Tunicatimonas pelagia: one gene and its partner. The protein of the gene in region 2 interacts with the protein of the main gene of each other region in a pairwise test. Links are inferred from orthologs where the notes say so. Each region holds a gene or a part of one and is shown on either strand. Other genes may lie near its edges. The genes, in order: secA and P0M28_RS18385.

Region 1 (4,260 bases), 2.8 Mb from region 2 along the record:
GCCCGCCACAACCAAGGGTTGCCTTCGGCGGGTTTATTGGGAACAACCACCCGGCACTGCCGCTCCTGAAATAAAAAAGAATACATGGTGTACCCGTGGAACGATCCTAATTCTCCCGAGATAAGCCCATCGGGCACAAAGCGATCTGACTGCTGAATAGGAGTGCATTGTAGCAATGCGATTGACAGCAGCAAGATAATACTACGGTTGTTCTGCTTACGCAACAGTAATGTAGACAAATGGCGATTAATCATTCTCCACGATAACGCAGCGGTTGTTGCGAATATCGTCTTCAACGTTCTTGAATTTTACATCTTTTACGACTCTTCCATCATTATATTGTACGCTCACTCGCTGATTCCGCCCGGCAATTTTCTGGGTTTTAGCCGGTTTCACCGGTTCGGCCGGAGGACGATTGGCAGCGGGTTGACCCTGCCCACGGTTCCCTCCCCCCAATAAGGAGCCGGAATCTTCCTTGGAAGCTTTTACTCCCTGTTCCGACTGCCGACGAGCCGGTCGGCGAGCTTCTCGTACTTCATCTGGCTGCTGAACGGGCAGGTTTGCCTTCATCAGAAATGAAATTGTCTCCTCATTTACTTTTGCCAAAAATTGCTTGAATAGCTCGAAACCCTCGAACTTATAAATAATGAGTGGGTCTTTCTGCTCGTATACAGCATTCTGCACCGACTGCTTTAAGTCATCCATTTCTCGCAGGTGCTCCTTCCAGTTTTGATCGATCAGAGCCAGCACAATGGATTTTTCCATAGATTGAACCAAATCTTCGCACTCAGTCTCTATGCTCTTCTTTAAATCAGCCGATACTGTGAGCTGCATTTTTCCATCGGTGAACGGCACCAGAATATTTTCTACAGTTGCCCCCTTGGTTTCAAATACATTCTTAATGACCGGAAACGCCCTCTGGGCTAACTGCTTATTTTTTCGCTGGTAGTTCTCGTAAGCGAAGTTGTACAGTTCGTCCGTGAGACTTGCTTCACTAACGCTGGTAAAATGATCTTGATCGATGGTGTGGTCGACGCCCAGAGTGCCGAGCACGGTGAGCTTATAGCTTTCGTAATTACTTACACCCTTGGTGCTCATTACAATATCCTCGCAGGTATCGTAGAGCATGTTCATAATATCTAACTGAAGGCGATCTCCGAACAAAGCATGGCGACGGCGTTTGTAAATTACCTCGCGCTGCTGGTTCATCACATTATCATACTCCAACAATCGCTTACGGATAGCAAAGTTGTTTTGCTCTACCTTGCTTTGCGCCCGTTCAATAGAACTGGTTACCATAGAGTGCTGAATCACTTCGCCTTCTTCCAGTCCCATTCGGTCCATCAGCTTCGCAATACGGTCCGAACCGAACAAACGCATTAGATTATCTTCTAAGGAAACAAAGAATTGGGAAGAACCGGGATCCCCTTGCCGACCGGAACGTCCGCGCAACTGCCGATCTACTCGTCGCGACTCATGCCGTTCAGTACCCACAATTGCCAATCCGCCCGCTTCTTTGGATTCAGGCGTAAGTTTGATGTCAGTACCCCGACCGGCCATGTTAGTAGCAATAGTAACCGTCCCGGGTTTTCCGGCATTGGTAACCACTTCAGCTTCACGCTGGTGCTGCTTAGCGTTAAGCACCTGATGCTCAATACCTTTCATCTTCAGCATCCGGCTGAGGATTTCGGAAATATCTACCGAAGTGGTACCGACTAATACCGGACGCCCCTTATCGGTCATGTCTTTAATTTCATCGGCTACCGCGTTAAATTTCTCCCGCACGGTTTTAAAAACCTTATCCTGCCGATCATCCCGAACAATTGGTCTATTGGTTGGAATCACTACTACATCCAACTTATAAATATCCATAAACTCACCCGCCTCAGTTTCGGCGGTACCCGTCATACCAGCCAACTTATGGTACATACGGAAATAGTTCTGTAAAGTAATAGTTGCGTAGGTTTGCGTAGCTTCCTCTACTTTTACGTTCTCTTTGGCTTCAATTGCTTGGTGTAATCCGTCCGAGTAGCGACGACCATCCATTACCCGACCAGTTTGCTCATCCACAATTTTTACTTTCCCGTCGGCAATGATATACTCCTGATCCAACTCAAACATAGCGTACGCCTTCAGCAGTTGGTTAACGGTATGAATACGCTGCGATTTGACCGAATACTCTTTGATGAGTTCGTCCTTTTTTTCCACCTTCTCTTCATCGGGCATCGCTTCATCTTTCTCTAATTGATTAATCTCAGTACCAATGTCGGGCATGATAAAGAACTGCGGATCTTCCCCCTGCTTCGTAATCTGCTCCAGTCCTTTCTCCGTTAGGTTGATATTGTTGGTCTTTTCTTCGATTGTAAAGAATAGCGGTTCGTCTGCCTCCGGCATCGCCTTCTGATTATCCTGCAAGTAAAAGTTTTCAGTCTTTTGCAGAATTTGCCGTATTCCGGTTTCACTTAGGTAGCGGATGAGTGGTTTATGCTTAGGCAACCCTCGGTATGCCCGGAATAAAGATACTCCACCTTCTTTGGTATCACCTGCCTTTATTTTTTTCTTAGCGTCTTGCAGAAACTCGTTCACGGTTTTTTTCTGCATTTCGTAGAGTTTGCCAACCCGGGGTTTAAACTCATAAAACTCGTGCTCATCACCTTTCGGAATAGGTCCGGAGATAATCAACGGAGTTCGCGCTTCGTCAACGAGTACCGAGTCAACCTCATCTACCATCGCAAAGTGATGGCCAGGTTGCACCATATCTTCCGGGTCGCGCGCCATATTATCGCGGAGATAATCAAACCCAAACTCATTGTTAGTACCGTAGGTGATATCGCAGGCGTAAGCAGCTCGCCGCTCATCCGAATTGGGCTGGTAGCGATCAATGCAGTCTACTGACAAATTATGAAATCGGAACAGCGGAGCCATCCACTCGGCATCACGTTTCGCCAGATAATCGTTAACCGTAACAATGTGTACGCCCCGCTTCGCCAGCGCGTTCAGGAAGGCCGGTAAAGTAGCTACCAACGTTTTACCTTCCCCAGTTGCCATCTCGGCAATTTTACCTTGGTGTAGTACAATTCCACCAATGAGCTGCACATCGTAGTGCATCATATCCCAGATGATGGGGGTTCCGGCTGCATCCCATTCGTTATGCCACGTTGCTTGCTCGTCTTCAATAGTGATATTATCGTACTTGGCTGCTAACTGCTTATCGTGCAGTGTAGCGGTTACCACCAATTGCTTATTCTCTTTAAAGCGACGAGCCGTTTCTTTGACTACCGCAAATGCCAACGGCAACACGTCCATTAGTATCTCTTCCAGGTGCTCGTTACGCTTTTCCTCTAGTTGATCAACCTGGGCGAAGATGCTTTCCTTCTCCTGCATATCCAACCCTTCCTCATCCTTCACTCGGTTGTTGAGTGCTTCAATCTGCTGATCGATATCGGCTAAGCCTTGGTTGATCTCTTGCCGTAAGTGCTCAGACTTAGCCCGCAGTTCGTCATCGCTAATAGTGGCCAACTGAGCAAACTCTTGGTTAGCCTGCCCTACCAGTGGCATAATATTTTTGATATCCCGGTCTGACTTAGACCCGAATAGTTTAGCTAATCCTTTGGTAAGCGTATTAATCATGAACTCTAATTAATTTTTTGATGAATAATGAATGATGATTAATGAATGATGACTATAACTACATTATTCATTAATCATCAATCACTAATCATTATTGATAATAAACCTCATTTAGACAAAAACAGTGCCCTCGAACACCATAACGGCGGGGCCTGTCATAAAGACGTGGCTAAACCCTTGGTTCTCTTCTCGTTTAAACGCAATGGTTAGCTGCCCTCCTTTGGCCTGAACCCTGATGGGGCTCACTAAATTATTGGCATGTGCTAACGCTAGCGCAACCGCCGTAATGCCCGTACCGGATGATAGTGTTTCGTTTTCTACCCCTCGTTCGTAAATTCGCATCTGTACCTGACCATTAATCGTTTGCACAAAACTAGCATTAGTGCCCTCGGGCATAAAGCGATCATCGTAGCGTAATTTCCGGCCTTCAGTTATTACATCGTAGCCTGACAGCAATTGATTTTCGGGCAAGACTCTGACAAAATGACGGGTTCCAGTATTCAGAAAGAAGCCATCTTCGTAATCATCTACCTCAGAAACATCTGATAAGTTTACGGTAACTTGCTCCGCTTCAATGGTGGCAGTATGCGCTCCGTCGTGAGCCAGAAAGCTGGTTTCCGCGCCAATGAC
Region 2 (3,198 bases):
TTCACCTCGGAGGCACCATCGCTTAGCCTCGATAGTGAAGCTGATACATGTATGCCTTCAGGAACTTTGATAGTAATACCTATAACACCACAATCGGGAGTATTGATATTGAAGTAACGACTTTCATTCTTGGTTACCAACACAGTATTCACCGTTTCGCCATCGTTTAGTGGGGTAGCCTCATTGGGACTAGTGCCTCCAGCTATATTTTCTGCTCGCTCAGTATTTGCCTTTACCGTAAATGTATACGCCTTGCTACTGCTCTTAGTGCAGGTAAATTGGGCATAGTATTTTCCTGGAGGTAATATTGCTTGCTCCGGCGTATATATGCCGTCGGTGTGGTTAGTAGCAACCCCTTGCTCTGGTGCAAGGCTGTCGTAAAGCTGTAATTTGGCGTAGCTTTGAATTTCTTCAGGAAAGTCTACCTCAATATCGACAAATGCAGCCTCGGTCAGCTCAAACGCATACCAATCCTGATCATTTTTACTGCGGAGATAAGCCGTATTTCTCTGTCCAACCTCAATAGAGGTAGGCGTACTGTGGCTCTGATTCATCTCATGTTTATCACTAGTGTCTAAACGTACATAAGTTCTATGTCGCTAGCATCAGTATTGAGTAACAGCCTGTTCAAGCTAATCTGATACTTACCGGCTGGCACGGGGCCACACTCCATCACCTCGTCCGGGTCAGTATAGGTATTCTCTATCACCGTAGCACCATCAGATAGACTTTTTAAGCTAACTCCCAAATTAGAAAAACTACCCTTTGCGACTACTTCAATCACTCCGGCATCATTCGTTGCAAACTGGTAGAGGATAGTGTCCTGAGCTGCGGTGAAGTTTACATCTCTGAACTCATTTTCGGTAAGTACGATGTCATCTTTGTTAGTTCTACTATCAGTGTCAGGGTTTTCATCTTCTTTACAGGCACCTATCGAGAAAATGAACAAGGCTAGCAGCAGCCGAAAAAGTAAAGGTTTCATGGCGCAGGTTGTTTAGGTCGTAGTATATGTGAAATATAAATGGGTATACGGTAGAATTCAACGTTCCTAGAATAATATTTTACGACTATAGAAACGCTAAGTCATCTACCTTCGCAACTATCAGTCACTGCGTGGTCTAACGGGATGCTACCGGGCTATCTAATGATTTCCACCCGGTTGCTTCCACCATTTTATCGTAAATACCCGTGTTCTCGTAGATACCAGCGAAGGATTCAGCACCAGGTCCGTAGGCAAACACCGGAATCAGATCGGGAGTATGCCCTCCGGTAGAGAAAGTTCCTATGATGTCGTTGTAGCTCCCGTCGGATGATAGGGCAAAGCCACCGGTTTCGTGGTCGGCGGTTACCACTACGAGGGTGTTACCATCGCGCTCGGCAAAGTCCAAGGCTACTCCGAGGGTTTTATCAAAGTCTTTTACTTCTTCAATAATGTACTCAGCATCGTTGGCGTGCCCGCCCCAGTCAATCTGTGAGCCTTCTACCATCAGGAAAAAGCCATCGTCGTCTTGTGAAAGGTAATCCAAAGCCATTTGGGTAGCCTGAGGAAGAAAATTGCCCCGGCCTTCTTGCATCTTAGGCATACCGTCGGGGGCTAGCAGAAAGCCATATTTCTGTTCCATAGAGAAGCTGGCTGGTTTTTGCAACTGAGCGGTGTCTATCATGAAACCATTGACAGTTAAGCTATCTAAGTAATTAGTGTCATCTTCCCGGTCAATAAAGAACTGGATGCCGCCTCCCGCGAAAAAATCTACGGAAGAAGTAGTTAATTGAGCAGCAATCTCTTCGTACTGACTTCGGGCAGGAACATGGGCGTAAAAGGAAGCCGGAGTAGCGTGTACGATAGATGAGGTGGCTATCAGTCCGGTGCTTAAGTCATCGGCTACTAGTTCGGCAATAGTCGGTACTGAAGTAGTGTCATCGGCAACGGCAATGGCACCATTATAAGTTTTTACTCCAGCCGAAAACGCGGTAGCTCCCGCTGCCGAGTCGGTAATTTTTTGGCGGGAAGAGGAAGTTTTGATCAGTCCGATGTAGGGAAAGCGTTGGAAGTTTGGCTCGCCCTCGCCGTAGTAGAAGCGACTGGTTACCTGGGTTACGCCCATGCCGTCGCCAATAAGTAGAATGATATTTTTGGGTGGGGTAGGTTCTTCTTCGCTGGTAGCAGCTACTTTAGCTTCTTGAGACTGGCATTGCGCCAGTAATAATAAGGAAAAACTAAAGATGATAGCACGAATCATAGGATAGCAGTATAGTTTGATCGGCAAAGATAATTTCTTTGAGCAAACTTACTGTAGAAGCGATGTTTCTTTTGTGTTAACGTTTGCCTCAAATTCTACAGCATTCATAGTAGCTAATTTTCTTCAATATAATCATCTTTAGTGCAGGGCGCAAGGAGCCAGGAGTGTGGAGTTATCTACTTTACTCCCTGGATCCGGCCCCCCGCCCGTCATTCATCCCGCAGAGAATCTACCGGGTTACGGGTAGCGGTGCTAATGGTCTGAGAACCGACGGTGATTCCGGCTACTAATAGAGCGGCTACTCCAGCTAAAATAAAGCTCCAGATGCTCAGCGTATCTTGGTAAGCGAAGGTATCTAGCCAGTGGTTCATCACGAAGTAGGCCAGTGGGCAGGCAATGAGAAATGCTACCAAAATAAGTTTAGAAAAGCCTTTAGTAAGCAACAGCAGTAACTGACTCACCGATGCCCCTAATACCTTACGAATGCCAATTTCTTTGGTGCGTTGCTCAGCGGTATAAGAAGCCAAGCCTACTAAACCCAACGCCGCGATGAAGATTGCCAATAGGGAAAAAAACTGCACAATTTGTCCTAACCGATCTTCCGCATCGTACTGTCCCTGAAAGCGGTCACCTATGGTGTAGTAATCAAACGGGAAGCCCGGACGAAGGTAGCTCCATTGTTCTTTCAGGTAGCTGATGGTCTCATCCATCGCGCTGGCTTGTACTCGGACCACTACCCTACGCACTCGATCGGCACTGAAAGGAATATGAAATATAATAGGCGCAATGGGTTGGTGTAACGATTCAAAGTGAAAGTCTTCCGCCACTCCAATGATATAACCCTGTCGGCCACCGTAGCTAATCTTTTTACCAACGGCTTCTTCGGGCGAATTGTAGCCAATAGTGTGGGCTGCAACCTCATTGATGATAAAGGCTTCGGTAGAATCACTAACGCGGT

The links.
Region 1: the proteins of P0M28_RS18385 (region 2) and secA interact in binary tests that used the Escherichia coli proteins (3 or more experiments, as listed by UniProt). The link is inferred for Tunicatimonas pelagia from one-to-one orthologs.

The regions. Positions count from the first base shown.
Region 1 is NZ_CP120683.1:1,511,954-1,516,213, forward strand. What follows is about bases 47-3,978. They hold secA (preprotein translocase subunit SecA), read right to left. Parts: upstream 3,631-3,978; coding sequence 247-3,630; downstream 47-246. Other genes in these bases: P0M28_RS06330 (alpha/beta hydrolase family protein), read right to left, coding at 47-296; dapF (diaminopimelate epimerase), read right to left, coding at 3,742-3,978. Also shown: more of P0M28_RS06330, read right to left, coding at 1-46; more of dapF, read right to left, coding at 3,979-4,260. UniProt on the Escherichia coli protein: Required for protein export, interacts with the SecYEG preprotein conducting channel.
Region 2 is NZ_CP120683.1:4,272,999-4,276,196, forward strand. Bases 180-3,049 are described here. They hold P0M28_RS18385 (alkaline phosphatase), read right to left. Parts: upstream 2,241-3,049; coding sequence 1,119-2,240; downstream 180-1,118. Other genes in these bases: P0M28_RS18375 (hypothetical protein), read right to left, coding at 180-554; P0M28_RS18380 (hypothetical protein), read right to left, coding at 575-982; P0M28_RS18390 (ABC transporter permease), read right to left, coding at 2,450-3,049. Outside these bases: more of P0M28_RS18375, read right to left, coding at 1-179; more of P0M28_RS18390, read right to left, coding at 3,050-3,198.